DNA from 4 places in the Dactylosporangium sp. NPDC000555 genome. Region 2 is predicted to be linked to each of the others. Evidence: riboswitches for the same ligand, from Rfam matches in the RefSeq annotation. Region 2 holds a riboswitch; each other region holds the start of a gene.
The links. A riboswitch is a leader RNA that binds a small molecule or an ion and turns the genes downstream of it on or off. The one in region 2 is predicted to bind cyclic di-AMP.
Positions count from the first base shown of each region.

Region 1: another riboswitch for cyclic di-AMP. It lies ahead of ABT297_RS18290 (C39 family peptidase); the one in region 2 lies ahead of ABT297_RS26320 (hypothetical protein).
Region 3: another riboswitch for cyclic di-AMP. It lies ahead of ABT297_RS15860 (coiled-coil domain-containing protein); the one in region 2 lies ahead of ABT297_RS26320 (hypothetical protein).
Region 4: another riboswitch for cyclic di-AMP. It lies ahead of ABT297_RS35445 (C39 family peptidase); the one in region 2 lies ahead of ABT297_RS26320 (hypothetical protein).

Region 1 is NZ_JBEPDB010000027.1:16,104-23,830, forward strand. Features, by position in the region: gene ABT297_RS18285 (transglycosylase domain-containing protein) at 1-797, shown strand, start outside; gene ABT297_RS18290 (C39 family peptidase) at 858-1,736, opposite strand; cyclic di-AMP (ydaO/yuaA leader) riboswitch at 1,766-1,912, opposite strand; gene ABT297_RS18295 (hypothetical protein) at 2,111-3,208, shown strand; gene ABT297_RS18300 (L,D-transpeptidase) at 3,328-4,479, shown strand; gene ABT297_RS18305 (cupin domain-containing protein) at 4,503-4,964, shown strand; gene ABT297_RS18310 (DNA-3-methyladenine glycosylase) at 5,030-5,617, opposite strand; gene ABT297_RS18315 (TetR/AcrR family transcriptional regulator) at 5,614-6,288, opposite strand; gene ABT297_RS18320 (MFS transporter) at 6,296-7,727, opposite strand, start outside.
Region 2 is NZ_JBEPDB010000049.1:23,923-31,649, forward strand. Features, by position in the region: gene ABT297_RS26305 (calcium:cation antiporter) at 1-937, shown strand, start outside; gene icmF (fused isobutyryl-CoA mutase/GTPase IcmF) at 988-4,200, opposite strand; gene ABT297_RS26315 (MarR family winged helix-turn-helix transcriptional regulator) at 4,269-4,775, shown strand; cyclic di-AMP (ydaO/yuaA leader) riboswitch at 4,998-5,141, shown strand; gene ABT297_RS26320 (hypothetical protein) at 5,445-6,266, shown strand; gene ABT297_RS26325 (GlxA family transcriptional regulator) at 6,449-7,414, shown strand; gene gap (type I glyceraldehyde-3-phosphate dehydrogenase) at 7,531-7,727, shown strand, end outside.
Region 3 is NZ_JBEPDB010000021.1:37,922-45,648, reverse strand. Features, by position in the region: gene ABT297_RS15875 (VOC family protein) at 1-356, shown strand, start outside; gene ABT297_RS15870 (hypothetical protein) at 382-1,491, opposite strand; gene ABT297_RS15865 (SigE family RNA polymerase sigma factor) at 1,488-2,006, opposite strand; cyclic di-AMP (ydaO/yuaA leader) riboswitch at 2,232-2,378, shown strand; gene ABT297_RS15860 (coiled-coil domain-containing protein) at 2,388-3,410, shown strand; gene ABT297_RS15855 (App1 family protein phosphatidate phosphatase) at 3,466-4,530, opposite strand; gene ABT297_RS15850 (hypothetical protein) at 4,748-5,467, shown strand; gene ABT297_RS15845 (AAA family ATPase) at 5,457-6,485, opposite strand; gene ABT297_RS15840 (RNA ligase family protein) at 6,482-7,243, opposite strand; gene ABT297_RS15835 (alpha/beta hydrolase) at 7,412-7,727, shown strand, end outside.
Region 4 is NZ_JBEPDB010000087.1:20,921-28,647, reverse strand. Features, by position in the region: gene ABT297_RS35460 (AAA family ATPase) at 1-628, opposite strand, end outside; gene ABT297_RS35455 (S1C family serine protease) at 788-1,924, shown strand; gene ABT297_RS35450 (MFS transporter) at 2,011-3,627, opposite strand; cyclic di-AMP (ydaO/yuaA leader) riboswitch at 3,869-4,007, shown strand; gene ABT297_RS35445 (C39 family peptidase) at 4,415-5,176, shown strand; gene ABT297_RS35440 (SLAC1 family transporter) at 5,229-6,194, opposite strand; gene ABT297_RS35435 (methyl-accepting chemotaxis protein) at 6,414-7,727, shown strand, end outside.

The DNA.
Region 1 (7,727 bases), on a different contig from region 2:
CCCAGTTCAACGCGCCGGCCCGGATCGTGACCAACTGGCCGGGCAGCGCCGCGGCCAGCTGCGGCGGGCACTGGTGCCCGGCCAACGACAGCCCGAGCTGGATGGACGGCCCACGCACGATGTGGAACGGGTTCGGCCGCTCGGTCAACACCTACTTCGTGTGGCTGGAGCAGCGCATCGGCGCGCAGCGCGTGGTGGAGATGGCGCAGCGGCTCGGCATCGTGTTCCGCGGCGACCTGGACATCTCGCTGGCGGCGAAGGCGGAAGGCTGGGGCTCGTTCACCCTCGGTACCGCCCTGACCACCCCGCTGGACCTCGCCAACGCCTACGCGGCCGTCGCCGCCGGCGGGTTGTACTGCCAGCCGCTGCCGGTGCTGTCGATCACGGACCCGGACGGCCGGGCGGTCGACGCCGCCGGTCCGAAGTGCAAGCAGGCGGTCGACCCCGACGTGGCGGCCGCGGCCACCGACGCGGCGCGGTGCCCGGTCGGCAAGGGCTCGTCGTACGGCAGGTGCGACGGCGGCACGGCCGAGGCCGTGTCCGGCATCCTGAGCGGGCGGCCGGTCGCGGGCAAGACGGGAAGCTCGGAGAACAACGCGACCGAGACGTTCGTGGGGTTCACGCCGCAGCTCGCGGCGGCCGGCATCGCGGTGAACGTGGACAACCCGAACGACTACGTCGGCGGCGGGGTCTCCAGCTCGGTCAACGGGGCCGTGGCGCAGACCATGGCGGTGACGCTGCACGGCCAGCCGGTGCAGGCCTTCCCGGCCCCGAGCCGGACACGCGCACTGGGCTGACGGGGCCGATCCGGCGCGCCGCCCGCGGTGGACGGCGCGCCGGATCGGGGAGGGCCGGGATCAGGCCGAGTAGCCGCGCTGGGCGATCCAGTCGGCCATCTTGTCCAGGGACAGCATGTACGAGCCGGCACCCTGGGCGTCGGCCGGATCCGCGATCTTCACGGTCTGGCCGCCGTCGCGGTACCCGACGATCGTCAGGTAGTGCCCGCCGGGGTAGGAGTGGCCGTGCCCGGCGTCGTCCACCGTGGACCCGGCGATGTTGGCGACCACCGCGTACCCGTGGCTGATCGCGTTGAGCACCGATGCCTTGAGCTGGTCGACGTCGGCCTGGGTGGCCGTCTGCCCGGTGATGAAGTGCGACTTGTAGAAGGACGTCCCGGTGTACGAGTTGAGCGCCCGGGTGGTGTCGTCGGCCGAGTTGGTGCCGTTGACGGTGGTGCCGAGGTGCTGCGCGACCTGGGACTGCGACGCGAAGATCCCCCGCGCGGTGAGGGCGATGCGCGTGGCGGCCGGGCCGCAGAAGTAGTAGTTCTCCTGCCAGGCGAACTGGTAGGAGAGCTCCTTCTGCTGCGGGGGTGCGGTGGTGGTGGCCGCCGACGGCGACGGCGGCGCGGTGGTGGTGGCCGCGGCGGTGGTCCCGGCGCCGGCCTGTGCGGCGGCGGTCGGCTTGGCCGCGCCCGCCTTGGGTGTGCTCGCCGCGCCGGGCACCGCCTGGTCGCGCTGCTGCTCGCGGGCGGCCGGGGCGCCGTCGACGGTGACCGTGGATTCGGCGCCGGTCAGGGTCTGGGCGCCGGCGGCGCTGGCCGGTGTCGAGGACTGCTGCAGGGCGGCGACGCCGATGCCGGCCGCGGCGGCCAGGCCCGCCGCGGCGGCCAGGACGCGGATGCGCCGAAGCGGGGAGGTCCGTCCCGAGTGGCGAGGCTTGTAGAGGTACGTCACGGGTACCTCGGTTCGTGGGGCAACACGCGAGCTCCTTCCGGTGCCGCCTACCGGGTTAGCTGACGGGTTCGGACGGGAAGCTCGCCCTTCCGGGGGCCGTGGGGCCCCGCGGATTCACCCCGGGTGGTGCATGGTTCCCCGGCTCGTGCGCGCGCACGACTCAGCGGATCCGCAGCGGGGTCACCCGAGTGGGTGAACGGAGGCCACAGCGGATTCGGAAACCGTAAACACGCCGGTCAGAGGCCGTTTCACCCCCCGCCGATTCGGCCACTGGGCGCGGCGCCGCCGTGACGGGCGACCGGGCGCACACGGCCCTGGCGCCGTTTCTCATCCCCAAAATCACCCTCGCGCGACACCGGTCCTAGTCTCGCCGGATGCTCGCCGGTGATGACGAAAACCCGCAGCTCAGCGACGTGGCCGAACACGGCCGGCGCCATCTGCGGTCTCGCCGCGGCCGTCATGCCGCATACCTCCGCAACCTCGTGCCCGAACCCGAGCGCCTGCTCGCGTCCGGGCCGGTACGCGTGCTCGCCTCCGGGTCCGCACGCGTGCTCGCCTCCGGACCGGCCCGGGCGCTCGCCGCCGGGTCCGCTCGTGTGCTCGCCTCCGGGCCGGCCCGCACGCTCGCCGCCGGGTCCGCTCGCGCGTATGCGGCCGGGCGCACGCGCCTGCTCGCATCCGGTCCCGGGCGCTTCGCCGCGGCCATGCCGGCGGGGGCGCGCCGCACCGCCGTGGCCGCGACGATCGTCGCCGTGGCGGCGTTCGGGCTGGCCCCGGCGCTGACGTCCTCGGACCCTCCGGCCGCATCGGGCGTGAGCCTGAACGCACAGGAGGAGGCCGGCGCGGCCCAGGCCGAGGCGCCGCGCGACGACGAGCGCGCGGGGCGCTCGTCGGGACGCTCGAAGGGCACCGACCCCAAGGCCGGCGACCCGAAGGCTGCCCCGAAGGCCGCTGACCCCAAGGCCACCGGACAGGGGTCCACCGGCAAGAAGGCCACCGGCCAGGGTGGCACGCCACCGGCGGCCGCGCCGTCGCCGACCAGGCTGGCGCCCGTCGGCGGGCTGAGCCAGGCCGAGATGGACAACGCGGTCGCGATCGTCGACGTGGCCAAGCGGGAGAACCTGCCCAAGCGCGCCGTCGTCGTGGCGCTCGCCACCGCCCTGCAGGAGAGCCACCTGCGCAACCTGGCCAACCCCAACCTGCCGCAGTCACTGCACCAGCCGAACGAGGGCGTCGGATACGACTACGACTCGGTCGGACTGTTCCAGCAGCGGCCGAACTGGGGCACGGTCGAGGAGCTGATGAACCCGCACGAGTCGGCCCGCCGGTTCTACGCGGCGCTGCTGGCGATCCCGGGCTGGGGCGACTACGCGGTCACGGTCGCGGCGCAGATGGTGCAGCGCTCGGCCTTCCCGAACGCCTACGCGAAGTGGGAGGGGCTGGCGACGCGGATCGCCGACGCCACCATGTAACGCCGGGCGACTAAAGCCGGGCGACGATCCGGTATCGCACCCGTTGTCACTCGTTTGCCGGCCCGGCCTCGCCCGGGTCGGCACGACGATGCCCCCATGTGCAGACAACGGCAGAGAACATGAGGCGCCCAGGCCGGTCCGTCACCGCGCTGCTCATCCTCGCGGTGACGGCACAGCCGGCGCTGTCCGGGTGCGACCTCTTGTCGCATCGCAAACACACGGCGACGAAGTCCACCGCACCACCGACGGTGCCGGTGGGACTCTCCCTCACGCCGGCGGCGGGCGACGCCGCGGTGCCGATCAGCGCCGAGATCGGCACCAAGGTCAAGGACGGGCGGGTCACCGACGTGTCCCTCCTCGACGCGACCGGTCAGAAGATCTCCGGCGCTTCGCGGGCGGACGGGTCGTCCTGGGTGCCCGACACCGCACTGCGCTACGGCGCCACGTATACGGCGAAGGTGACCGCCATCGGCGCCGACGGCAAGCCGGTGACCAGACAGACGACCTTCACCACGGCGGCGAAGCCGACCGGTCCGTCGATCAACACGGACCTGAACGTCATCAACGGCGGGACCTACGGCGTCGCGATGCCGATCGTCGTGGAGTTCGCCACCGAGGTGCCGCCGGAGAACCGGGCCGCCGTGCAACAGCGGCTGTTCGTGACGAGCGACCCGCCCCAGCCCGGGGTGTGGCACTGGTTCAACGGCAAGCAGGTGATGTACCGGCCGGAGCACTACTGGCAGCCGGGCACGAAGATCACCGCTCGCAAGGCACTCAACGGCGTGCGGATCGGCGACGGCCACGCCGACGAGGACGCCTCCGCGACGATCACGATCGGCCGCAAGCTCACGATCGACATCGACAACGCCACCAAACAGCTGAGCGTGTACCACAACGACGCGCTCGTGAAGACCATGCCCGTCAGCCTGGGCAAGTCGTCCACGCCGAGCTCGAGCGGCACCACCGTGATCATGTCGCGGGAGCCGACGTCGTTGTTCAAGACGCCGGAGTACACCACCACCGTCGAGTACGCCATGCGCCTGACCTGGGGCGGGCAGTACATCCACGCGGCGCCGTGGTCGGTCGGCGACCAGGGCGTGCGCAACGTCTCGCACGGCTGCACCAACGTCTCCACGGGCAACGCGCGGTGGCTGTACGAGTCGGTGCTGGTCGGCGACCCGGTGACCACGCGCAACACCGAGGTGCCGCTGGACGCGGGCGACGGCTGGACGGCGTGGGACATGTCGTGGGCGGACTACACCAAGGCCTAGAGGGCCCGAAGGAGGACACCGATATGGAGGTCATTCGCGTCCCGAGCACCAGCCGGCCGGCGCCGCAACAGCGGTACTCCGGCGTGGCCTGGATCGGCAAGGACGTCACCGCGATGGAACCGTCGCGCCTGGCGACGTTCCATGCCCAGTTCAACCCCGGCGCGCGCACGGCGTGGCATCGCTGCCCGTACGGCCGGGTGCTGCACATCCTGCACGGCGTTGGCCGGGTGCAGCGCCGGGGCGGGCCCGTCCACGAGGTGCGGGCCGGCGACACGGTCGTCGTGGCGGCCGACGAGTGGCACTGGCACGGCGCCAGCCCGAGCACGTTCGTGGCGGTGGTGTCGACCCAGGAGACCGACCCCGACGGCCGTGACACGGAATGGGGGGAGCAGGTGACCGAGTCGGAGTACCTGCGCCCGCCACAGTCCGCGACGATTCGCCTGCCGGACGAGGACCGCGTCCCGCACCGCGAGGCCACCTGGTAGCCGGTTGCGAGCAGTAGGGTCCGTCCGAGGCCCCGCCGCACCCGCGGCGGGGCCTGGCCGCCGGCTCAGACCTTGCGCGATCGCGGGACGTGGCGGCGGTACTCGCTGACCGTCGGATCGCCCTCCAGCCAGAAGCGCCACGGCTTGTCGTGCGCGCCCGTCACGCCGACCCGGGGGCCGACCGCGATCACACCGGGCGGCTCGGTGGGCTCGACGAGGTGCCCGCCGAGCAGGTACGTCCCGTAGAAGGTGCGGTCGATCGCCAGCGCGCTGCACAGCCGGGCGGGGCCGCGGGCCAGCTCGGCGTCGCGGCGCGCGGCCGGCCGGCGCGAGCGCGCCGTGTCGATGCCGCCGACCACCTCCGCGGCCCGCAGCAGCACGGCCGAGGCGGTCCCGTCGATGCCACTGACGACATTGAGGCAGTAGTGCATGCCGTAGGTGAAGTAGACGTACGCGTAGCCGGCTGGCCCGAACATGATGGCGTTGCGCGGGGTACGGCCGCGGTGCGCGTGGGAGGCGGGGTCCTCGCCGGTGCCGGAGTACGCCTCGACCTCCGTGAGCCGCACCGTGACCCCGCCGGCGGTGAGGCGGCAGCCGAGCAGCGCCCGGGCCGCCTCCTCGACCGGACCCCGCAGCCGCTCGAGCAGCGTCACGAGCGGATCAGCGCGATGCGCCGCACCAGGTCGTCGACGGTCGCGCCCAGCGGCGGCAACGGGAAGCCGGGGATGAACTGGCGCATCGTCACCGCGCCGTGCAGCGACGTCCACACGGCGGTGGCGTCGGCGAACGGGTCGGTGCTGCCCGACCGGCCCGCCTTGACGCACTCGGCCAGCGCGTCGACGAGCACCATGAACGAGTCGAGCCGGTGCCGCCACACCTCGGGCAGCTCGCCGATGTCCTTCGGCGACCCGATCGCCGGGCGGTCGGCCCGCTGCCGGCCGAAGAGGACGCGGTACCGCGCGGGGTCGTCCATCCCGAAGTTCGCGTACGCGTGACAGCCGGCCAGCAGCCGCTGGACCGGGTCCTCGACGCTCCCCACGGCGTCGAGGACCAGCAGGCGCAGCCGCTCGAAGGCGATGTCGAGCACGGCCTCGACGATGGCGTCACGGTCGGCGAAGTGGGTGTAGATCGACGGGGCGGAGATGCCCGCCTCCCGGGCCACCGAGCGCAGGGTGAGCGCCTCCTCGTTGCCCTCGCGCTCCAGCAGCCGCTCCGCCGCGGCCACGATCTCGTCGCGCAGCAGGGCGCCCTCGCCGCGCCGGTTGCGGGTGCGGCCACCCTGCGAGGTGGCCGCGCCCGCCGGACCTGTCGGTTCCGCCTTCATGCCTTCATCATGCCGTCTGCAGGGCGGGCCGCGGCTCGGGGACCTCGGCCGCGGGTGCCTCGGCGACGGGCTCACCGGCGGGCCGCCGGGCGGGCCGGACCACCAGGACCGCGAGCGCCATCAGGAAGGCGATCCCGGCCGCGATGAGCGCGCCGCGGTCCATCGCGTCGGTGAAGGCGCGGTCGGCGACCTCGATGACGTGCTGCGCGGCGGGCGCCGGGAGGCTCGCCGCCACCCCGTGCGCGGTGGGCAGGTCGGTGCCGGCGGGGCCGGGCAGGGAGCTGCCGACGGAGGAACGGTAGGCCGAGGAGACCACGGTGCCGAGGACCGCGATGCCCAGCACGCCGCCCAGCTCACGGATCACGCTGTTGAGCGCGCTCGCCATCGAGACGTACCCCGCCGGGACCGAGCCGCTGATCTGCAGGCTGGCCGGGGCCATCATCATGCCCATGCCGAGGCCGATGACCGCGGTGCCGACGGCGATCCGCCAGAACTCGGTGTGCACGCCGGTGGTGGCGAGGGACAGCAGGCCGGCGGTGGCCAGCAGCAGGCCCAGCGCCAGGGTGCCGCGCACGCCGAGGCGGCGGGCGATGATCGGCGACGTGGCCGAGGTCAGCGCCATGGCCACGGCGAACGGCATCGCGCCCAGCCCGGCCACGAGCGGTGTGTAGCCGTGCACCAGCTGCAGGTACTGCGAGAGCTCGAACAGCGTCCCGAAGAGCACGAAGAACACCACGGCGAGGCTCAGCGCGGCGATGACGAAGGTGCGGTTGGCGAAGAGGTCGAGCCGGACCAGCGGGGACCCCGCCCGGGCGGCCAGGCGGCGCTGCCAGAGCACGAACGCGGCCACGAGGACGGCCGACGCGCCGAGCTCGGCGAGGGTCACGGCGTCGGCCCAGCCCCGCGACGGGGCCTGGATGACGGCGTCGACCAGGGCGGCGACGGCGGCGGTGGACAGCAGCGCGCCGAGGATGTCGAGGCGGCCGCCGCGCACGGCCGGGACCGGGGGGACGAGGACCAGCACGGCGACGACGGCGAACGCGACCAGCGGGACGTTGATCCAGAAGGCGCTGCTCCACGAGAAGTGCTCCAGCAGGGCGCCGCCGGTGACGGGGCCGATGAGCACGCCGACGCCGGCCGCGGCGGACCAGGCGCCGAACGCCTTCGGGCGCTCGGCCGGCGGGAAGATCCGGGTGATGATGGCCAGCGTCGCGGGCATGACGAACGCGGCGCCGAGGCCCATCACGGCCCGCCAGGCGATGAGCTCTCCGGGCGTGTCGGACAGCGCGGCGACCGCCGAGCCGCCGCCGAAGATGACCAGGCCGCCCAGCAGGGCGTTGCGGGAGCCGAGCCGGGCGCCGAGGGTGCCGGCCAGGATCAGCGCCGAGGCGAAGACCAGGGTGTACGCGTCGGTGATCCACTGCAGGTCGGAGGTGTCC
Region 2 (7,727 bases):
GGAGGTGGTGGCACACCGGGTCGGCGAGGTCTTCGGTTCGCTGATCCTCGCGGTCGCGGTCACGATCATCGAGGTCGGCATGATCGTCGCGCTCTCGATCGACGGCGGGACGAAGGCACAGACCCTGGGCCGTGACACCGTCTTCGCGGCCGTCATGGTGACCTGCAACGGCATCGTCGGCCTCTCGCTGCTCATCGGCGCCCTGCGCCGGCACGTGGCGGAGTTCAACGCGGAAGGCGCGGGCGCCGCCCTCGCCACGGTGATCACACTGGCCACGATGAGCCTGGTCGTGCCCACCTTCACCACGACACACGCGGGGCCGCAGTTCTCCCCGGCCCAGCTGGCGTTCGCCTCCGTCGCCTCGCTCGTCCTGTACGGGCTGTTCGTCCTGGTGCAGACGAAGCGGCACCGCGACTACTTCCTGCCGGTCGCGGCCGAGCAAGACTTCGTCAACGTCGACAAGGAGAGTGCGCGGCCGTCGGTCAACGCGGCGCTGATCAGCCTGGCGCTGCTGGTCGTGGCGCTGATCGCGGTCGTCGGCGACGCCAAGATCGTATCGCCGGCCATCGAGGCCGGCGTGGAGGCCGCGCGCCTGCCGCAGTCGGTCGTGGGCGTGGTCATCGCGCTGCTGGTGCTGCTGCCCGAAACGGTCGCCGCCGCGCGCGCCGCGCAGCGCGACCGGGTGCAGACCAGCCTGAATCTCGCCTTCGGCTCGGCGATCGCGAGCATCGGGCTCACCATCCCGGCGATCGCCGTCGCCTCGATCTGGATCGGCCAGCCGCTGGTGCTGGGCCTGGGTGGCACGCAGATGGTGCTGCTCGCGCTCACCGCCGTCGTCAGCGTGCTCACGGTGCTCCCCGGCCGCGCCACGCTCATGCAGGCGGGTATGCACCTGCTGATCTTCGTCGCCTACCTCTTCCTCGCCGCGAGCCCGTGAACCGTGGTCGCACGGGCCCGGCGGCGAGCGGGAGGGCGCTCGCGCGCCGGTCAGACGTTGCGGCGGTACTGGCCGCCAACCTCGAAGAACGCGTCGCTGATCTGGCCGAGGGTGCAGTACCGCACGGCGTCCATCAGGGCCTCGAAGACGTTGTCGCCGTGGCCGGCCGCGGTCTTCAGGCGCTCCAGCGCCGCTGGGGCCTGCGCCGCGTTGCGGGTCTTGAAGTCGGCGAGCCGGCGGACCTGCGAGTGCTTCTCGTCCTCGGTGGCGCGGGCGAGCTCCAGGCCGGTCGCCGCCTCGTCGCCGCCGGGCGCGCCGAGGAAGGTGTTGACCCCGACGATGGGCAGCGACCCGTCGTGCTTGCGCTGCTCGTACAGCATCGACTCGTCCTGGATGCGGCCGCGCTGGTAGCCGGTCTCCATCGCGCCGAGCACGCCGCCGCGTTCGGAGATGCGGTCGAACTCGGCCAGGACCGCCTCCTCGACAAGGTCGGTGAGCAGGTCCACGATGTACGAGCCCTGCAGCGCGTTCTCCGTCACGGCCAGGCCCCATTCGGCGTCGATGATCATCTGGATCGCCAGAGCGCGGCGCACCGACTGGGCGCTGGGGGTGGTCACAGCCTCGTCGTAGGCGTTGGTGTGCAGGCTGTTGGCGTTGTCGTAGATGGCGCACAGCGCCTGCAGCGTGGTGCGGATGTCGTTGAAGTCCATCTCCTGGGCGTGCAGCGAGCGGCCCGAGGTCTGGATGTGGTACTTCAGTTTCTGGGAGCGCTCGTCGGCGCCGTAGCGCTCGCGCATGGCGACGGCCCAGATCCGGCGGGCGACCCGGCCGATGACGGTGTACTCGGCGTCCATGCCGTTGGAGAAGAAGAACGACAGGTTGGGCGCGAAGTCGTTGACGTCCATCCCCCGGGCGCGGTACGCCTCGACGTAGGTGAAGCCGTTGGCGAGGGTGAACGCGAGCTGGCTGATCGGGTTGGCGCCGGCCTCGGCGATGTGGTAGCCGCTGATGCTGACCGAGTAGAAGTTGCGCACCCGGTTGGTGATGAACCACTGCTGGATGTCGGCCATGCAGCGCAGCGCGAACTCGGTGGAGAAGATGCAGGTGTTCTGGCCCTGGTCCTCCTTGAGGATGTCGGCCTGGACGGTGCCGCGCACGGTGGACACGGTCCGCGCCCGGATCGTCGCCGCCTCGTCCGCGTCCGGCTCCCGCCCGTGCTTGGCCGTGAACTCCGCGGTCTGCTGGTCGATCGCGGCGTTGAGGAACATCGCCAGGATCGTCGGCGCCGGCCCGTTGATCGTCATGGAGACCGACGTCTTCGGGTCGCACAGGTCGAAGCCGGCGTACAGCTCGCGCATGTCGTCGAGGGTGGCGATCGAGACTCCGGAGGTGCCGACCTTGCCGTAGATGTCGGGGCGCCGGTCGGGGTCGCGGCCATACAGGGTCACCGAGTCGAAGGCCGTCGACAGCCGCGTCGCCGGCTGGCCGGCGCTGAGCAGGTGGAACCGCTGGTTGGTGCGGAAGGCGTCGCCCTCCCCCGCGAACATGCGGGCCGGTGCCTCGCCGGTGCGCTTGAGCGGGAAGACCCCGGCGGTGAACGGAAACGCGCCGGGCAGGTTCTCCGCGCGCAGGAACCGGACCAGCTCGCCGTCGTCGCCGTCGCGGGGCAGCGCGACGCGCGGGATGCGGCTGCCGGAGAGGGTCTGGCGGGTCAGGGGGCTGCGGATCTCCGTGTCCCGGACCTTGTAGACGAACTCGTCGCCGCGGTACGCCTCGCGGGTCGCCGGCCACGCGTCGAGCAGTTCGCGGACGTCGCCGGAAAGCTCCCGCTCCGTCGCCTCCAGCAGCCGTGCGACGGCCTCCTCGCCGGGCAGCAGGTCTCGGGCGGTGGTGAGGTGCTGGCGGCGCCGGGCGACGGCGGCCTGCGCTGCGGTGGTCGCGTGGTAGCCGCGCACCGCTTCGGCGACCTCCGACAGGTATCGCTCCCGGCCCTTGGGCAGCGCCGACGTCAGCCCGGTCGACACCCGCCCGGCGACGGGGGTCAGCACGCCCGGGAAGCTGGGGAACCCGTGCCCGGACAGCAGTTCCTTAAGGTGGTGGTACAGCGCGGTCACCCCGTCGTCGCCGAAGCGGGCGGCGCTCGTGCCGAAGACCGGCATGTCATCCCATGGCGTGCCGAACTGTTCGCGGTTGCGCACCAGCTGCCGGGCGACGTCGCGCCGCGCGTCCTCGCCGCCACGGCGCTCGAACTTGTTGATCGCCACGACGTCGGCCAGGTCGAGCATGTCGATCTTCTCGAGCTGGCTGGCGGCGCCGAAGTCGGGCGTCATGACGTACAGCGAGACGTTCGAGTAGCCGGTGATGGCCGCGTCGCCCTGGCCGATGCCGGGCGTCTCGACGATGACGAGGTCGTTGCCGGCAGCCTGGCACGCGGCGACGACGTCGGCCAGGTTCGCGGGAACGGTGCCGTCCTGCACGCGGGTCGCCAGCGACCGGAAGTAGACCACCCCGGGCGCGATGCTGTTCATCCGGATGCGGTCGCCGAGCAGTGCCCCGCCGCCGCGCCGCCGGGTCGGGTCGATGGCGATCACGGCGACCCGCAGCTTGTCCTCGCAGTCGCGGCGCAGCCGCCGGACCAGCTCGTCGGTCAGCGACGACTTGCCGGAGCCGCCCGTGCCGGTGATGCCGAGCACCGGCACGGCGCTGCGGCGGGCCGCCTCCCCCACCGCGGCGGCCAGGTCCGGGTCGGCGCCCGCCTGCAGCGTGGTGATCGCCCTGGCCAGGGCCGTCTCGTCGCCGGCCAGCAGCGCCGCCACGTCGACCGGGCCGCGCACCGGTTCGGTGTCGCACTCGCGGATCAGCACGTTGATCATGCCGGGCAGGCCCAGCCGCTGGCCCTCCTGCGGACTGAAGATGCGCACACCGCGCTCGCCCAGGGCGGCGATCTCCTCCGGCACGATCACGCCGCCGCCACCGCCGTAGACCCGCACGTGCCCGGCGCCGCGCTCGGCGAGCCGGTCGACGAGGTACTCGAAGTACTCGACGTGGCCGCCCTGGTACGACGAGATGGCCACGCCCTGCACGTCCTCCTGCACCGCCGCGGTGACGACCTCCTCGACGCTGCGGTCGTGCCCGAGATGAATCACCTCGGCGCCCTGGGCCTGCAGCAGCCGGCGCATGACGTTGATGGCTGCGTCATGGCCGTCGAAGAGGCTCGCCGCAGTGACGAAGCGGACGGGATTGGCCGGCACGTGGAGACTCATGGGCTAGATAGTAGGGTGTCCAACTATCTGACGTCCACACAGCCCGCCGGACCGCTATCATGACGTTCGTGTCGACCAACAGCGGCCTTCCCCTCGACCCCATCGCCGAGGCACGCCGGCTGTGGGCCGAGCACGGCTGGGCACACGCCGCCGACGGCATGGCCGCGGTCACGTCCCTCATGCGCGCCCACCAGATCGCGCTCGCCCGCGTCGAGGCGGTGCTCAAGCCCCACGGCGTGACCTTCGCCCGATACGAGGTGCTGATGCTGCTGCACTTCAGCCGCAAGGCCTCGCTGCCCATGGCCCTCATCGGCGAGCGGCTCCAGGTGCACCCGACCAGCGTCACCAACGCCGTCGACCGCCTCGAGGCCGCCGGGCTCGTGCGGCGCACCCCGCACCCGGCCGACCGCCGCTCGACGATCGTCGAACTGCTCGACGCGGGGCGCGAGCTCGCCGAGGCCGCGACGGCCGAGCTCAACGCCGAGGTCTTCGCCGCACCCTGGCTGTCACCGGCGACCGACGGCTCGCTCATCGAGGTGATCACGGAGCTGCGCCGCAACGCCGGCGACTTCTGAAGCGGCCGGGCGAGGACGCGGCCGTCGTCCCCGCCGCGCCGAATCCATCCGTCGCCCAGCCGGTACGGCACCCGCCACCAGGCAAAACGTTCGCGACACGCTGCAGAACGCCATGCCGCCACGCGCACCTTGTCAGTTCCCCTCAGGGGGTTCACCTACGTTTACGCAGCCGTTATGGTCATGACGTTCGCTGCGTCGGCTGTCACTGTGGAGGGTGACACCGCGGCGGACCCGCTGAGTCGTGCTCGCACGAACCGGGGAACCAAGCGTAACTGGGGTGAATCCGAGCGGCCACGCGCCGTGAGGTAGGGCGATCCTCCCGCCCGAATCCGTCAGCTAACCCGGTAGGCGGTATCGGAAGGAGCATCGCGTGCACACCCTCGCATGGCGTCACACCTCGACCCGCGGCCCCGCAGGCCGGCCGGCACAACAAGGGCATCGTCCGGTCCGGTAACCGTTCCCGGCGCGCGCACCGGCCGCACCGGCACACCAGGCACCCCACCTCAACCATCCCCTGTGGACGGTCGATGGCCCGTGCCCTGGGTCCGTGCCGGCCCGGACCACCGGCGCCGCGTCCGCAATCCAGCAGCAGCCGCGTTCTCACCACATCTGTCGAGGTTTTCGTGAAGCACCGCAAGCAACACCGCCCACCCGCCGTGAGGTCGTCCCATGCCGGCCGATGAGACCGAGCCGCGCCGGCGCGGCCTCCGTCACCTGCGACGCTACCGCCGCGGCCGCCACTCGGCGGCCCGCCCGAGGATCGGCCTGTACTCGGCCGGGGTCGTCGCGTTCGCGGCGATCGGTGTGCTGTTCCTGTCACCGGGCACCACACCGGACAACACCATGGCGCAGGCCGAAACCGCGTATCAGAACGACCCCGAGCGGGTGGCGGACGCCGAGAACCGCGCGTCCCGTCGCGACGCGCGCCGGGGCGACGAGCCCGGCCGGCAGCCGTCGTCCCCGGCCGGCACGCAACCGCAGCAGTCACCGGCACAGAACCCTCCGTCACCGGCGAAGAGCACGGCGGCGGCACCGCAGCCGGCCGCGTCGTCGCCGACGGTCCACGCTCCCATCGGCGGGCTGAACCAGACCGAGATGAACAACGCCGTCGCGATCATCCGGGCCGGGCAGCAACTGGACCTGCCGCACCGCGCCTTCGTGGTGGCGATCGCGACCGCCTTGCAGGAAAGCCATCTGCGCAACCTCGCGAACCCCAACGTGCCGGCCTCGCTCAACGTGCCCAACGAGGGCGTCGGGAACGACCACGACTCGGTCGGCCTGTTCCAGCAGCGGCCGAGCTGGGGCAGCGTCACCCAGCTGATGGATCCGGCCGAGTCCGCGCGCCGCTTCTACGCGGCGCTGATGAAGGTCTCCGGCTGGGAGCAGATGCCGGTCACCGTGGCGGCGCAGACGGTACAGGTGTCGGCGTTCCCGGACGCCTACGCCAAGTGGCAGACCCTCGCCGAGCAGATCGTGATCGCCGTCGCATAGTGCGAGCCGCCGGCTGCGGCGCCCGGCGGGGCGCCGCAGCCGCAGGCTCGGCGCGCTCTTCCTCCTCCCGGCCGCACGGAAGTTCCCCGCGGATGGCGGGAAACTTGCGGTACATGGCAATCTCGCCACTGTCGGCCCGCGGCCGGCGGTGCGAGGCTGCACGGGCGACGGAAGGGGGCGGGATGGCCGAGCGGAACCACCGCGTGGTCGTGCTGGTGCTCGACGGGGCGAAGCCGCTCGATGTGGGCATCCCGGCCCAGGTGTTCACCAACCGCCCGAGCATGCCCTACGCGGTGCACGTGTGCGGCGCCGCCCCGGGCCTCGTCGCCGGGGGCGACGGCCTCTCCTACCACGTGGCCGAGGGGCTCGACGCCTTCGCCGCCGCCGACACGATCTTCATCCCCGGCTACCGGCACCCCGACCGGGAGCACCCGCCCGCCGAGGTCGTCGCCGCCCTGCGCGCCGCGCACGGCCGAGGGGTGCGGCTCGCGGCCATCTCGACCGGCGCCTTCGCGCTCGCCGCGACCGGACTGCTCGACGGCAAGCGCGCGACGACGCACTGGCATTACACGCACGAGCTCGCCCGCCGGCACCCCGGGATCCGCGTCGACGAGGACGTGCTCTTCGTCGACGAGGGCGAGGTGCTCACGTCGGCCGGCGCCGCCAGCGGCATCGACCTCTGTCTGCACCTCGTGCGCCGCGACCACGGCGTGGCCCTCGCCAACCGCGTCGCCCGGCGCCTCGTCGCCGCGCCGTACCGCAGCGGCGGCCAGGTGCAGTACATTCCCCGCAGCGTGCCCGAGGCCGCCGGCGAGCACTTCGTCGCCACCCGCCAGTGGGCCCTCGAACGGCTCGGCGAGCCCCTCGCGCTGGGCGACCTCGCCCGTAACGCCAACGTCTCGGCGCGCACGTTCTCGCGCCGCTTCGTCGAGGAGACCGGTTACACGCCAACCCAGTGGATCCTCCGCGCCCGCGTCGACCGGGCCCGCGAGCTGCTCGAGCGCAGCGACCTCGGCGTCGAGCAGATCGCCGCCCAGGTCGGGCTCGGCACCGGCGCCAACCTGCGGCTGCACTTCCAGCGCATCCTCGGCACCTCGCCGAGCGAGTACCGGCGCACGTTCGCCCGGCCGGTGCCACGCGCGTCCTGACCGGATCGGGCCGGTGACGAGCCTGGCGCGATCCTTGCGCGGCCTGGCGCGGCACCGCCTGTCGGCGCGCGCGGCCGCGGACGAGCATCGAGGGCGAACGAAAGGACGCCATCAGGATGACCACCCGCATCGCCGTCAACGGATTCGGCCGCATCGGCCGCAGCGTGCTGCGCGCGCTCCTCGAGCGCGGCAGCGACCTCGACGTCGTCGCCGTCAACGACCTCGCCAGCCCCGAGACCCTCGCCCACCTGTTGCGCTACGACAGCACCCTCGGCCGGCTCGGCCGTCCCGTCCTGGTCGACGACGACGCGCT
Region 3 (7,727 bases), on a different contig from region 2:
TGTCGGTCCACGACAAGCAGGAGTCGGCGGAGTTCTTCGCCGAGATCCTGGGGCTCGACAAGCCGGCGCCCTTCGGCCCGTTCTTGACCGTGCAGGTCGACAACGACGTCTCCCTCGACTTCGCCGACGACCTCGGGCCGGTCCATCCGCAGCACTACGCGTTTCTGGTCAGCGAGAGCGAGTTCGACGTGGTCTTCGGTCGAATCCGCGCACGCGGCCTGTCGTACTGGGCCGACCCGGGCCAGCGCCGGCCGGGCGAGATCAACACCCGCGACGGCGGTCGAGGCGTCTACTGGCAGGACCCTAGCGGGCACTTCCTCGAGATCCTCACGCGTCCGTACGGCAGCGGAAACTGAACGCTGACGCCGACCGCCGGCCCGGTCACGGATTCGGCAGGGGGTTGTCCGGCCACGCTGCCGGATCGTCGCCGCCCAGCCACTGCAGGGTCGCGGCGAGTTCGCGCACGGCCGATCCCTTGTAGGAGCCTTCGGCGACCATCGACAGTGTCGTGCCGCCGCCCATCCCGATCTGGATCTCCAGGATCGGGCGGCCGCCGTCGCCGGGGTGCTCGAGAACCCGGGCCGGGCGGCCGCCGAGCGTCTCGTTGGCCGCCGCGGTGGCTGGGCCGTCGCCGCGCTCCGTGGTGAATTTGACGTACGAGGCGCCGATCGCGATGGTCGTCGCGGTACTGCGGGACGGCCCGCCGAAGAACGTCATGCCACACGAGTCCGCCTTGGTGCCGGCGGGTACCGACGGCAGGCGGAAGGGCACGGCGCAGCGGTACGTGCGGTCGACGCGCACGCTGTTCGCCACCGCGAGCGCCGCGGCCTCGTCGAGCTGGCCGTACACCTGCAGCCAGAGGCCGTTGGCGAGGCGCCAGCGCAGCGTGCCGTCGCCGGACCGGGAATCGTGCGCGAACGTGCCGGAGCGGCCGTTGACGACGACGGACCGCTGCGCTCCGGTGAGCGGCTCGAAGTCGGTGGTACCACGGGAAAGCCGGACGGTCAGCATCGACCCACCCTGGATCATCACCCACTCACCGTCGGCGGAAGTGTGGTACTGCACGACGGAGGCGGGGAACGGCAGGGCGTCCATGCCGAGATGCACCAGCCACGGGCGGCCGACCTGGGCAGGGTCGCTCAGCGCGCTCGGCGGCCCGTCGGCGGGCGGCAGGAGCGGCGGCGCCGTCATCTTCGGCGGCGCGGCGGCGGTCGTGGACTTCGCACTGGGCGCGGGCGACGGTGCGGCGATCGTCGCGGGTGGCGCCGCCGGCATGCCGTCCGCGGTGGTGGGCAGCAGCGCGGCGGTCAGAGCGATGGCGGTACCGGCGACGGCGACGGAGAACGCCGTACCCGCCACGATCGCCACCCGGCGGCGCCTGCGGTGGCGGATGCCGCCCGCCCTCGCCGCGGCCAGCAGCCGCTCCACGTGCACGTCGTCGTCGGCGACCCGCGCCAGCGCCTCGGTGACCACCCGGTCGAGTCCCGTCACGACTTCCCTCCGTTGAGGGTCAGGCCGACCGAGCCGGCGCCGGATTCTTCCTTCGCCAGCCGGGTGCGTAGCGTGTCCAGGGCGCGTTTCACCTGGCTGCGTACGGTCTCCCGGCTGCAGTTGAGCAGTGCCGCGATCGCCGCGTCGTCGAGGTCCTCGTAGTAGCGCAGTACCACGGCGGCACGCTGTTTCGGTGGCAGCGCGCGGATCAGCCGCCACGTCGCGTCGCGCTCGGCGGCCTCCGCGCCCAGGTCACGAAGGCCGGGCACATCCTGCGGCTCGGCCACCGCGACCTCCCGGTTGGACGCCAGCCGCCACCGGGAGATGGCGGCGTTGACGAGCATCCGGCGCAGGTACGGCTCCGGCGGGTCGGCCGTGATCCGATCCCAGCGCACGAACGCCCGGGCGAGCACCTCCTGCACAAGGTCCTCGCCCTGGTGCCGGTCGCCGGTGAGCAGGCGTCCCAGCCGCACCAGCGCGGCGCCGCGTTGCCGTACGTAGTCATCGAACTCCACGCGGAAGCCCTCCCGTCGCGCGTGCCATCATCGAACTGCACGCGGCGGCGAGCCCCGGCTGTTGCATCGCCGCACGTTCACCCGCTAGACCGTGATCTGGGTCACTATTGATCACCACGTACGAGGTTGCGGGCAGGTCCACACAAACCGCGCGGTGCGCGATTTCGGCGCCCTGGGTACAGTGACCCACGGTCACGTCCACGAGGGCACCGCCCCCGGTGCCGGGCGGGGCTGCCGCCTAATCGCCGCACCGTGGCGAGCCGGGGACCCACGGTAACGTTGGGGTGAATCCGCCCTTCCTCGGAAGGGTGGTAGGGGTCGTTCCGTCCCGAACCCGTCAGCTAACTCGGTCGGCGGCCGACGGAAGGAACAACGAACCAGATGTCACCGCGACATCCCTACCGGCGCACGTTCATCACGCTGCTGGCGGCGATCGTGCTCGGGGGGCTCGCCGTCACACCCGCCGCGGCCGAGCCCGGCGGCGACACCGGCGACGAGGGCTCCGGCGCCAACCCGACGCTCAACTCCGTCCTCGAGAACACGACCCGCAAGTGGTCCGAGGCCAATGAGCGGCTGAACGCCTCGATCAAGCGTCAGGGCGAGCTCAACGCGCAACTGCAGGCGACCGAGGCGCAGCTGGCGGTGATCCAGGATCATGTGGCCGCGATCGCCGCGGCGGCGTACCGCACCGGCCCCCTCACCACGTTCGCCGCCCTGATGGACGCGAAGACCCCGGACAGCTTCGCCGAGCGGGCCGGCTCCATCAACGAGATCGCCCACCACAACAACAACCTGCTGCACCAGGCCAAACAGCTGCGGGACGACCAGACCGCGCAGAAGAAGGCGCTCGACGGCGAGATCGCCACGCAGCAGGAGCAGAAGCGCATCATCGAGCAGCAGAAGAAGGACGCGGAGAAGGCGCTCGCGCAGGCCGGTGGGCCGAGCAGGGGCTTCATCACCGCCAACCTGCCGACCGCCGACCCGGTGCCGCGCAACGCCAACGGGTCGCTGCCCAAGGAGTCGTGCAGCGTCAAGGACCCCACGACCAGCGGCTGCCTCACGCCACGCACGCTGCACGCGATGCAGCAGGCGCAGAAGGACGGCTTCAAGCGGTTCGTGTCCTGCTACCGCCCGAGCGGGCCGTACGAGCACCCGAAGGGCCGCGCCTGCGACTTCTCGGTGCAGACCAAGCCCGGCTTCGGCGGGGTGGCCACCGGCGACGACTACACCTACGGAACCACCCTGGCGACGTACTTCGTGAAGAACGCCGACCGCCTCGGCGTCATGTACGTCATCTGGTTCAAACAGGTGTGGACGCCGACGGTCGGGTGGCACCACTACTCGGGCGTCGCCGGAGACCCCTCCAGCGACCATACGAACCACGTGCACCTCTCGATCCTGTAATCCTCACGTTCCCGGGCGGCCGGTCGACAGCGGAACGTCGACCGGCCACCGCGGCTCAGAGGATCTCCGTGTCGCGCAGGAGCCGCCACAGGCCGGCGCCGTCGGGGGCGCCCAGCCAACGCCGATCGTTGAGCGGGACCCGCTTGGAGCTGCCGGCCACCCCCGGGAACGCGCCGGCCAGCACCGCCTGGGTCGGCGAGAGGTGCCGGATCGCCACCGCGGCCACGCTGTCGGGGTGCTCGGCGGCGAACTCGGCGTAGATCTCCGGATCGTGCTGCCCGTCGTCACCGACCAGCAGCCAGCGGATGTCCGGGAACTCCTCGGCGAGGCGGGCCAGCGACGCCCGCTTGTGCGCCTGGCCGCTGCGGAAGAACCGGTCCGGCTGCGGGCCCCAGTCGGTCAGCAGCAGCGGCCCGGCCGGGTACAGGTGCCGGGAGAGGAACCGGGACAGCGTCGCGGCCACGTTCCAGGCGCCGGTCGACAGGTAGAAGACCGGCGCGCCCGGGTTGGCGTTGACCAGCCGCTCGTACAGCACCGCCATGCCCGGCACCGAGGCGCGGGCGTGCTCGTCGAGCACGAACGTGTTCCACGCGGCGAGCAGCGGGCGCGGCAGCGTGGTGACCATGACCGTGTCGTCGACGTCGGAGATGATGCCGAAGCGGGTGCCGGGGTCGATCATCCGGATCGGCGCCTCGACGGCGGCGCTGTTCTCGGTCTGCAGCGTGACGGACGCCCAGCCGGGCGCGAGGTCGGCCTCGACGACGACGTCGATGAACCCGCCGCGGTCGCAGCGCACCTCGCGGGTCTGGCCGCCGGCCTCGATGCGCACCAGGGCGTCGCTGACCGACACCGCGGTGAACGAGCGCCAGCCGCGCAGCTTCTTGAGCCGCTTGGCCGGCTTGGGGTCGATCCGGGCCAGCAGCACGCGGCCGAGCACCCGGACCCACCCGGGCCGCTCGGCGGTGGCGCAGGCGCCGTACCCGGTGTACGCGGTGACCGCGACCTTCCACCCGCGCCGGCGCAGCCGCCGCTCGAGGACGTTGTGGATCGCGTCCTCGATGCGGGCCGCGCGGTGCAGCGGCAAGGGCTCGCTGCTCGGCGTGTTCGGGATCAGCGACACGGCCCCACCCTGTCACAGCCCGCCAGGGACCGCACCCCGCCCGGGGATCAACCCTGGGTGACCACCACACGACGGTGGGATGAAACCGTCGCGAGCGACTCCGGCTTCGTGGCCGCCCGAGCCGGCCCAAACGTGAGTTGTTTTTCCTGATTGCCGCTGTTGCGCAACTTGTCCGCTCCACACTGGGTGCCAAAGCCGCACAACCTGGGAGGACAGCGTGGAACAGCACAAACTCACGATCGACATGAACGAGGCCACGGTCGGACAGCTGCGCGACCACCACTTCGCGTTGTTCGGGCTCCACGCGATCGCCACCTCGGCGAGCGGCGCGCCGACGATCTGGCTCTCCGCGCACTACCTCGACCGCCACCTCGAGCTGGCGTGGACCGAGACGTACTCGATGTTCACCGCACGGCACATGCCGCACGCGCCGAGCAGCAGGGTCGTCGTCACGCACAACTACCCGGCGCCGCTGGGCAGCGTGCTGACGGTCTCCGGGAACGACGGCGCCGGCATCGTGACCCCGGGCGGACCCGCCGGGCACATGGAGATCGACAACGTCGGCCGGGTCGACCTCAACGCCGGGCTGTGCATCCACGACACGCACGGGATGTACCAGCCGGCCGGCGTCTTCGACCTCGTCGACGTGGACCTCTTCCAGCCCGTGCCCAAGGTCGCGTTCTTCTTCTCGCCGATCCCGCACATGGCCGGCGAGATCGCCACCCGCTCGCTCGGGCCCGGCGTGCTGCTGGACTACCAGATGGCCCGCAACCGGTCGCTATCGATCGAGTACGACATCCACGAGGGCTGGAGCGTGGCGAACCGGCCGTACGCTCGGGCGATCGCCGCCAACGAGCCGCTCAGCCCGCTCCTGCTGATCCGCTCGTCGGCGCTGCAGGCCCTGGCGATGCAGCGGCAGCGCTCGACTACTCGTTGAGCACCCAGCGCACCTCGTGCGCCTCGGTCGGGTCGGGCAGCTCCCAGCGCCCGGCCAGCCGGTCGATCACCGCGGCCGGCACCCGGCGGGGACGCGCCCGGTTGCGCCGGTGCACGACGTCCGGCGGCGCCTCCACGCTCACCAGCTCGACCCGCGCGCCGTAGCCGGCGGCGAGCCCGATGCACCGCGAGCGCAGCGCCCGGGTCACGTTCGTCGCGTTCCAGACGTACGGCGTGGCCGCGCGCAGGTGCTCGCGGGCGCGCGCGTACGCCGCGGCGATCACCGGGCCCTGGTCATCCGTCGGCCGCACGCCGAGCTCGTCGCGCAGGTCGTCGAGGCCGACAACCGGCACTCCGGGCCGGTTGGCCGCGATCCAGTGGTCCTTGCCCGAGCCCGGCAGCCCGGACATCACGGTCACCGTGCAGCGCGTATCGTCGAATGCCGCGTAGTCCGGGTCCCGGCCCGGGGTGCGGAAATATTCGAACCGCGCATGGTCCGAGGCGAAGGCGCGCGGTCCGTCGAGGCAGCCGATTTCCCGGGTGTACTCCATGAAGAGCGCGACCTCGTCGAGCAGCGCCCCGGCGCCGGGTCCGCCCCGCGCGAGGACGTCGGCGGTCGCCAGCAGCGCGAGGTCGTCGTTGCGGGCCAGCAGGCTGACCCGAAACGCGACGCGGTCGAGGTCCGGGCGCTCCAGCGCGCCGAACGGCAGCCCCCGGTGGCGCACGAGCGCGCACACGTGCTCGCGCCAGGCGATCGGCACGCCCATCTCCCACAGCCGGCGCCGGGCGGCGAGCTCGCCGCGCCGGGCCGAACCCGGATCGCTACCGCCCACGAGCAGGGCGGCGGCGAACAGCCGCGCCCGCTCGGCGGGCGGGCGGGCCCGCCACCGGTCCAGCCCGGCGAGGGCCGCCACGGTCCGGCGGGCGTGCGCGTCCGCCTCGGGCTCGAGGTCACGCAGCTCGTCCCAGGGCACGGCCCAGGACGGCGGCGCCGGGCAGAGCCGCTCGAACGCGTTCACGCCCGGACCCGGTTGGCCACGATCGGCCGGTCCTGCCAGTGGCTGCCGGAGTCGAGGATCGCCGTGTGGAAGCTGGGCCGGACCCACTTGTAGCGGCCCAGCACCGCGTCCTCGTCCTCGAGCTTGAGGTACAGGCCCTCCATGTCCTCGGACATATCGGTCTCGCGCACGACCTGGCCGGGGTCGGCGCCGCCGGCGACCGCCGCCTCCCGCAGGGCCTCCCGCCAGCCGCCGGTACGGCAGGTCGACGGGCCGACCAGCTTGGTGAGCGCGGCGAGGCCGGCGAAGGACCCCTCGTGCAGCACCGGCACGGACGCGACGCTCAGGCCGGCCAGCAGCTCCCGGCGGCGCGGCGTGGACAGGAACACCTCGGACCGGCGGTCGTACACGTCGAACTCGCAGAAGTGATGCGGCAGCGCGTCGTAGAAGACCGTGTGCTTGGCATAGAGCCATTCGCCGTACACGATGAATCGGTCTCGCAGCGCCGGCCACAGTTGATAGCGCATCCCGGCCGCCCACGCCTTGAACGGGGCGAACTGTTTCTCCCGCGGGCCGCCGGTCAGGTAATGGCCGCGCGACTGCAGCAGCAGCCCGCCCTCGGCATCGAAGCTGATCGCGGCGTTGGCTCCGTCGAGCTTCTCCTCCACGACCAGGGGGCGTCCGGCCAACTCGGCGAAGGGCACCTGCGCCAGGTCGTGGTCCCCCGGCTGTAGTCGCGAACCCCGCAGATGGGGCGTCCGGGGGTACTTGCGCAGCATCACACCGTTGTACCGGAGTCGATTCGACGTGCGACACGGGTTTCTCGGGTGAGGGAAAGGGTGTTACGGCTTCCGCGCGGCGCCCCTGACCGAAAGCATCGGCGTGACACTGTTTGACCCGAATCACTTGCCCAGACATTCCCATCTGGGCAAATTGGGAGGGTAGTCGTGAAGAACAGAACCGTGAAGGGGCTGGTCCTCTTCACCGCTGCGGCCACGCTCGCGGCCGTCGCGCCGGCCTCGAGCGCCCTCGCCGCGCCCGGGGGCGACGGCTACAGCCCAGCCCCGATCCCGTGGGGCCAGTGCGCGAGCCCCGGCCTGCAGCGCCGCGGCGCCGAGTGCGGCCTGCTCACCGTGCCCCAGGACTACGGCAGGCCCAACGGGCAGAAGATCCAGATCGCGGTCTCGCGCATCAAGCACAAGGTCGCCGACAAGGACTACCAGGGCGTCATGCTGGTCAACCCGGGCGGCCCCGGTGGGTCCG
Region 4 (7,727 bases), on a different contig from region 2:
CGGCCGGGTTCACCCGCGCCGGCGGCACCGCCACGCGCGCCAGATGGTCGTGCGTGAGCCGCAACGGGTCGCCGGAACCGAACGGCGGTGCGCCGGTCGCCAGCTCGTACAGCGTCGCGCCGAGCGCGTACAGGTCGGCTCGCTGATCCACCGAGCGGCCGGTGCGCCCGGTCTGCTCCGGCGCCAGGTACGCCAGCGTGCCGACGATCTCGGTGTGGTGCGTGAACGGCGGACGGATCTCGGCGAACGACGTCGCCAGGGTGAAGTCCACCAGGCAGGGTGAGCCGTCCCGGGAGATCACGATGTTCGCCGGGGTGATGTCCCGGTGTATCACGCCGCGGTGGTGCATCCCCGCCACGGCCCGGGCCAGATTCAAGGCGAGCCCGATCAGATCGCAGACGTCCAGCGGCTTCGCCACGGCGGCCAGGCTCGTGTCGCCGACGTCCTCGACCGTGATCGACTCGGCGTGCGCCGGCACCGCCACCAGTTGCGCGACGCCCGCGACGCCACGCAGTCGCTCCAGGATCGCCGACTCGTGCTGCACCCGGCGCTGTGCGTCCGGTCCCAACGGCTCCTTGCGAATGACCGTGCGCCCGTCGACGTCCAGCCGAGTGATGCGTGACCGCATCCCGCCTGCCTGCATCCGACACCTCCACGCACACGTCACATCGTGCCTACACCGATTTGTGCGCGTGGGCGACCATTCGCAATGGTAGGGCGAGCGCGACGATTCCGCCGGTGGACCCTGGGTAGGCAGTCCAACGGCGGATCGGCGGTGGTAGCCCGGATGTCAGCTCCGTACAGTGCGCAGCGCTGGATCGTCGGCCGCGTCGTGCCGGTGGTCCTGCTGGTGCTTCTGCTGGTGGTCCCAGCCTCACTGGTCGGCGTCGCCGGGCCGTTGACGGGCGTGCGGCCCCAGCCACCTGGCCCCCGGCCGTCGGTCGCCGTGCGGGTGAACACCGCTCCGCCGGCTCCATTCGGCGCTACCCCGAGCGACCCCGCGGCGATCATCTCGTCCGTGAACCGCAGCGTCGTGGACATCAACAGCACGCTGGGCCTGCGCAACGCCCGCGCGGCCGGTACGGGCGTCGTGCTCACCGGCACCGGCCTGGTGCTGACCAACAACCACGTCGTCGCGGGCGCCACCTCGATCACCGGCAGGGCGGTCGCCAACGGCCGGACGTACCACGCCAGCGTCGTCGGCTACGACCGCTCCCACGACATCGCCGTGATCCAGCTGGCCAACGCGACCGGGCTGCCCCGGCTCGCGGTGGCCGACTCCTCGTCGGTCACGGTCGGTGACTCGGTCGTCGCCGTGGGCAATGCTGGCGGCGCCGGCGGGACGCCGACCGCGGTGACCGGATCGGTCACGGCGCTGGACCGGTCGATCACCGCTCAGGAGCCGGACGGCGGCGTGCAGCAGCTCACCGGCCTCATCCAGGTGGCCGCGGACATCCGGTCCGGGGACTCCGGCGGCCCGCTGGTCGACCGGTCCGGCCGGCTCGTCGGCATCAACACCGCCGCGTCCATCGAGGAACAGGGCCAGGCCACGGGTGGCACGGGGTTCGCCATACCGAGCAACACCGCGGTGGGCGTCGCACAGCAGATCATGGCCGGCACGGCGTCGCCGACGATCCACATCGGCCCGACCGCCCTGCTCGGCGTCGCCGCCGCCGATGCGGAAGGCCAGGTCGCCGGGGTCATGGTGACCGGAGTGATCTTCGGCAGTCCCGCCGAGCGCGCCGGCGTCGGCGCGGGCGACATCATCCGGTCGGTGGACGGCCGGCCCGTCGGCTCCGCCCGCGAGCTCACGTCCGTGCTCGACACCCACCATCCGGGCGACCGGGTCAGGATCACCTGGACGGACCAGGCCGGCCAGGCGGTCGCGGCAACGGTGACGCTGGCCGTCGGCCCGGCCGGCTGAAGGCGTGCGGCCCCGCGGTCAACGCCCGGGAAGGCGCTCCCAGCCGGCCCATCGGCCCTTTCGTCCGGGTCGCTGCCGCGCCGGCGTCAGCGCGCCGGCCCACCCGGCGGTGGACGGGCCGGCCCGAGCAGCGTGCTCACCACCGATGCGGCGCGCATCGCGACCGGGGCGGCGCCGGCGGTCGCCGGCCGGGTCTGCCGGGCCTCGAGACGGGCCGGGGGACGGGCCGCGAGGCGAGCCGGGGGACGGGCCAGAGGGCGCCCGTCGGACCGCGGCGTGGTGGGCCGGCGGGCCGGCCGGGCCGGTCGGCGGCGCACCAGATCCCTCCAGGACGGCAGCGCGAACGGCCGGCTCGGCGCCTCCGGCCCGGGTCGTTCGGAGCTGGTTTGCTCGGGGCCGGTTTGCTCGGGGCCGGGCTGTGCGGTGCTCGGTTGTTCGGCGTCGTGGCCGTGCTCGTGCAGCGGCCACCCGCGCCCGGCCAGCGCCGCGACGCCGAGGCCGGCCGCGGCCAGCAGCAGCGCCCACTGCAGGCCGAGGCTGTGCGCGCAGAGACCCCAGCCCACCGCGCCGAGGCCCTGCCCGCCGAAGAGCACGACCTGGTAGAACGCCAGCCCGCGCGCCCGGACGTGTTCGGGCAGGTAGCTCTCGATCGCCGAGTTGGTGCAGGCCAGCGCGATCACCCAGGCCGCGCCGGCGGCGACCAGCACGACGCCGACGGTGACCGGGTCGCGGCTGACCGCCACGATCACGAGCGCCGCCAGGAACACGCCCGCGGCGGCGGCCATGCGGTCCCGGGCGGGCAGCGCGCGCAGCCGCGGCTGGACGATCGCGCCGGCCACCGCGCCGGCGCCGAGCGCACCGAGCAGCACGCCGAGTCCGGTGACGCCGAGGCCGAGCCGGTTGGCCGCCAGCAGCGGCAGCAGCGCCAGCAGCGCCGAGCCGGGCAGCAGGAACACCAGCGCGTGCCCGAGAATCCGGCGTACGACCGGCGTGCTGCGAACGTATCGCCATCCCGCACCGAGCGCCGCGCCGAAGGGCTCCGTGCAGCGCGGGGCGGACGGGCGCTCGGGACGCCAGACGGTCAGCACCACGACGAACACGATGACGGTCACGGCGTGCAGCGCGAACACGGCCGACGCGCCGGCCCGTGCGATGAGGAAACCGGCGGTCGCCGGGCCGGCGGCCCGTGTGACGTTGGCGCTGATCGCCCCGAGCGCCGAGGCCTGCGGCAGGTGCCGGCGTTCCACCAGCTCCGGGGTCAGCGACCCGAACGCGGGCATCGTGAAGGCCGCACCCACACCGAGCGCGCACTGCAGCGAGAGCAGCGTCATCGACTGGATCCGGCCGTCCATGGCCAGCGCCGCGAGCAGCAGGCCGACGAGGGCGGTGCCGAGCTGGACCCGGATGAGCAGGCGCCTGCGGTCCACCAGGTCGGCCAGCACGCCGGCCGGCAGGCCGAGCACCAGGATGGGCAGCATGCCCGCCGCCTGTACCAGCGTGACGAGGATGTCGGCGGCCGCGTGCCGTCCGTTCGCGCCGGCGCCGGCGGCGAGCCACTGGGCGCCCACGACCTGCATCGCCATGCCGGCGTTGGCGGCGGCCATGGCGAGCCACAGCGCGCGGAAGGTGCGGCAGCGCAGCGGTGCCCAGGGGGAGTCGGAGTGTTTTGCGTCCGGGCGCGTGGTCGAAGACCGGGAACTCACGGTGACGAGAAACCTTCTCGGGCCGGGGGTTGACGCCGACCAGTGTTGCTGAACGCGTATGAGCCGGACATCGCTGCCACCGGCCGTCCGGGTCGCCCGGCTACCCGCATGCCGCCATACCGGCTGGCAGGTACGCCAATGGCGTCCACTTGCAGGACCCGGTTGAACGCTTGGCAACCCCCGTACCGGCCAGTAGGGTCAGGCGGTCCGAGCCGGTCGTCTGCCATTGCGAAATGGCGCCGGCGCGGACCCGCCGAGTCGTGCGAACGAGCCGGGGACCCATGCAGTCCCGGGGTGAATCCGCGGGCGTCACCGCCCGCGGTAGGGCACTTCCAGCCCGAATCCGTCAGCTAACCCGGTAGGCGGCATCGGAAGGAGACTTCAACGGTGTACGACCTCTGGCATGGCGCGCCCCCTAGCCGCGGCACCCGCACCGCACCCCGGCGGGACACCACCGCACGGTAGGACATCGGGCAGCACGAGGCCGCACCGGCCCTGCTGCCCGGCGCTCGACGGCTGAGGTCAGACCCCCGTCTCCGGACCCCTCCTCGCACCGCTCGCGGCCCGGTCGCCGCGCGAAGCGGGCGTCTGACGCTGCCGCGATGCCGCCTCTAAAAGAGCCACGACACTTCCGCGTTCCCGTCGCACGACGGCACGCCCGGCACGGCATCGCCGTGTGCGGGCCGCCTTCGCCTGCCCTCGCGCCGGTCCGTGCCGTGAACGCCGTGGCTCAGCGTCGCCATCCGATCCGCCGACCACGTGCGGCAGCCTGCTTTTGGAGTACCACATGCGTCACCGATCGATTCGTCCGCTGCTCCACCGCACCACCACCCACCGCCTGTACCCGGCGGTGCTGGGCTCGGCCGCCCTGCTCGTGGCCGCCGTCACCACCGCAGTGGTGTTCAACCAGACCGAGACGCCGGCCGGGGCCCACGACACGGCGGTCGCCGCGATGGGAGCCGCCGACGGGAACAACCGGCCGGCGATCGGCGCCGCGCCGGCGAACCCGGAGCCGACGAGCCCGGCCCCCGAGGCGCCGGCGGAGAAGGTCCTGCAGTACGACTTCCAGTTCCAGCCGAACTACTACTACTGCGGCCCGGCCTCGACCCGCATCGTGCTGACCGCGGACGGCGTCAACATGTCCCAGGACGAGATCGCGAGGAGGCTCGGCACCACGACCAGCGGCACCAACTCGGCCGCCGACACCACGCGGGTGCTCAACAGCGTGCTGGGCAAGGACGTGTACCAGACCCGGTGGATCCCGGGGCAGCGCGCGACGGCCGAGGAGGCCACGCGCGTGCAGGAGGACGTCGTGCGGGCCATCAGCGGTGACCGCGCGATCGTGGCGAACATCGTCGGCGGGGCGACGGACGCGGTCGGCGTCTGGCACGAGTTCTCGGGCGGCCACTTCATCGCGATCGTCGGCTACCGCGACAACGGCCGTGCCGTTCAGGTCGCCGACCCGTCCGGCATGTTCGGCCCGAAGACGTACTGGATGGCGACCAGCAACATGGCGCACTGGATGGCGGCTCGCGGCTACTCCGCCTGAGTATCCCGAAGGAAACGGGCGGGCCGGCTCGTCGAGCCGGCCCGCCCGTGCGTCAGCGGGGCTGCGGCAGGAAACGGTGCCGGGCGAGCGCCGTGGCCGTCTCGGCCGCGAGGGCGGCGATGAACACGGTGATCGCCAGCAGCACCAGCCAGACCCAGACCTGGTACGCCGGCGGGCGCGCGTAGGCGAGCCAGTGCAGCGTGAACGTGGCGACGGCGGCGTAAGGGAACGCGAACGCCCAGAACCCGGGGGTGAAGCGCAGGCGCCGGTACACCCCGATGAGGCGCACCTGGACGAGGGCCGTGAGCAGCGTGTAGCCGCCGAGCACGAAGGCGGCGGCGTCGACCCGGCCCCGGGTGACGGCCAGATAGGCGATCCCGGCGAGCGCGGGCGGGGCGACGTCGATCGCCAGCGTCGGCTGCAGCTGGGCCGGCAACGGCGGGCGGAAGTACAGCCGGGCCAGGATGATCGAGCCGATGAGCAGCCACGACACCAGACCGAATCCGAAGAACACGCGGGCGAGTCCCGGCCAGCCGGCCGTCGCCGCGCCGATCGCGGCGATCAGCCCTCCGGCGACGGCGGGCAGCACGTATCCGGGATGCAGCCGGTCCAGATCCAGGCCGCCCATGATCCACTGGCCGGTCAGCCAGCCCGCGAGCACGATCGTGGCCGCGGCGAACAGCCCGAACAGCGACCGGCCAGCGGCGGGGGCATGCGGCATCAGCCCGATCGACAACAGCATGCCGACGATCGGGGCCAGCGAGACGAACGGGGCCTGGACCGGATCGCTCAGCTCGGCCCGCCAGCCTCCCGGCCGCCGCGGCACGTCGGACACGTAGGCGGCCAGAAGCAACAGCCACACGACGGCCGTGATGACGAACAGGACGTCGGCCACGGCGCCCGGGGCAACCCTCAGCAGCGCGGCGTAGCTCCAGCAGCCGGACAGGCCCGCCAGGCCGTACGACATCCCGAACAGGTTCGGCGTGATCCCGACAGGTAGGCGGATCATCTGGGTCATCGGCCTGCTCATACGATCCTGCTCCCCCGAAGCTCGTCTGTCCCGCACGGCCGATCCGGGGCTACCCGGCGAGCGCGTGACCATGCCCGCCGCGGTGCGAAAAAGACGGCCGCTGGGCCCCGCCGCGCCGGGGCTGAGCCGAATCTTCTCAAGCGTGCCGGGCTGACGCCGATGGGGTCGTGTACCCGTGGAGCAACAGTCGGCAATCGAGGGAACAACATGGCGCAGCACGACATCGGCGTGACCGTTCGGCGGGGCAGCCTCACCGGGTTCGTGGCCGACCGCGGGGTCATCACCAAGGCGTTCTTCGTGGTCCTGCTCGTCACCGTCGTCGCCGCCGCCATCGGCGTGCTGGCGCTGGTGCGGATGTCGGGGCTCAACGACGACCTGCACGAGATGAAACGCGGCCACGTCGACAGCGAGCAGCAGCTCGCTCAGCTGCGCGGGGGACTGGCGGACATGTACCGCAACTCCCTGATGTTCGCGCTCTACTCCGCCGCCGGCGTGCAGGCCGAGGCCCAGCAGTCCCGCGCGGCGGTGGCCGCGGCCGACGAACAGACCGACGCCACCGTGGCCCAGTACCGCACCGCGGCCGCCAGGTCGCCGTCGCGGCTGGCCGCCACGGACCGCGTCACCGAGGCACTGAAGCAGTACCGGACCCTGCGCGATGTGGTGCTCTTCAACGAGGCGCCGCCGGCCGGCTACACCGTGCCGCCGCAGGACCAGATCGTGGCCGTCTCCACCGACCTGGAGAACCGGGCGAAGACCGCGCTCGACCAGTTGCAGGCCGTGGAGAGCAACGAGGCCACCGCCACCGCGAACGAGGCGGACCGGCAGTACCGCGAGGCACAGATGCTCATCGGCGCGCTGCTGGTCGGCGGCCTCGCCGTCGCGCTGCTCGCCGGCGCCTGGGTGGCGCGCATCCTGCGCCGGCAGCTCGGCAGCGTCTCCGCGGCGCTGCGCGCACTCGCCACCGGGGACCTCACCGTCCCGGCCGAGGTCTACGCCCGCGACGAGCTCGGCGCGATGGCCGTCGCCGTCAACGCCGCCCGGACCGGCCTGCACGGCACGATCACCGCCATCACCGGCGGCGCGCAGACCCTCGGCCAGAGCTCGCACCAGCTCACCGCGGTGACCGGTCGCATCGGCGCCAACGCGCAGGACGCCGCCCGGCAGGCCGACGTGGCCGCCCGCGCGGCCGGCACGGTGTCCCACAACGTGCAGACCGTCGCCGCGGGCGCCGAGGAGATGGGCTCCTCGATCGGCGAGATCGCCCGCAACGCGTCGGAGGCGGCTCAGGTCGCCGCCGAGGCCGTCGGCGTGGCCAGGTCGACCAACGAGACCGTGTCGAAGCTCGGCGAGTCGTCCGCCGAGATCGGCAACGTGGTCAAGGTGATCACCTCGATCGCCGAGCAGACCAACCTGCTCGCCCTCAACGCCACCATCGAGGCGGCCCGCGCGGGGGAGGCGGGCAAGGGCTTCGCGGTCGTCGCGAACGAGGTCAAGGAGCTCGCCCAGGAGACCGCCCGCGCC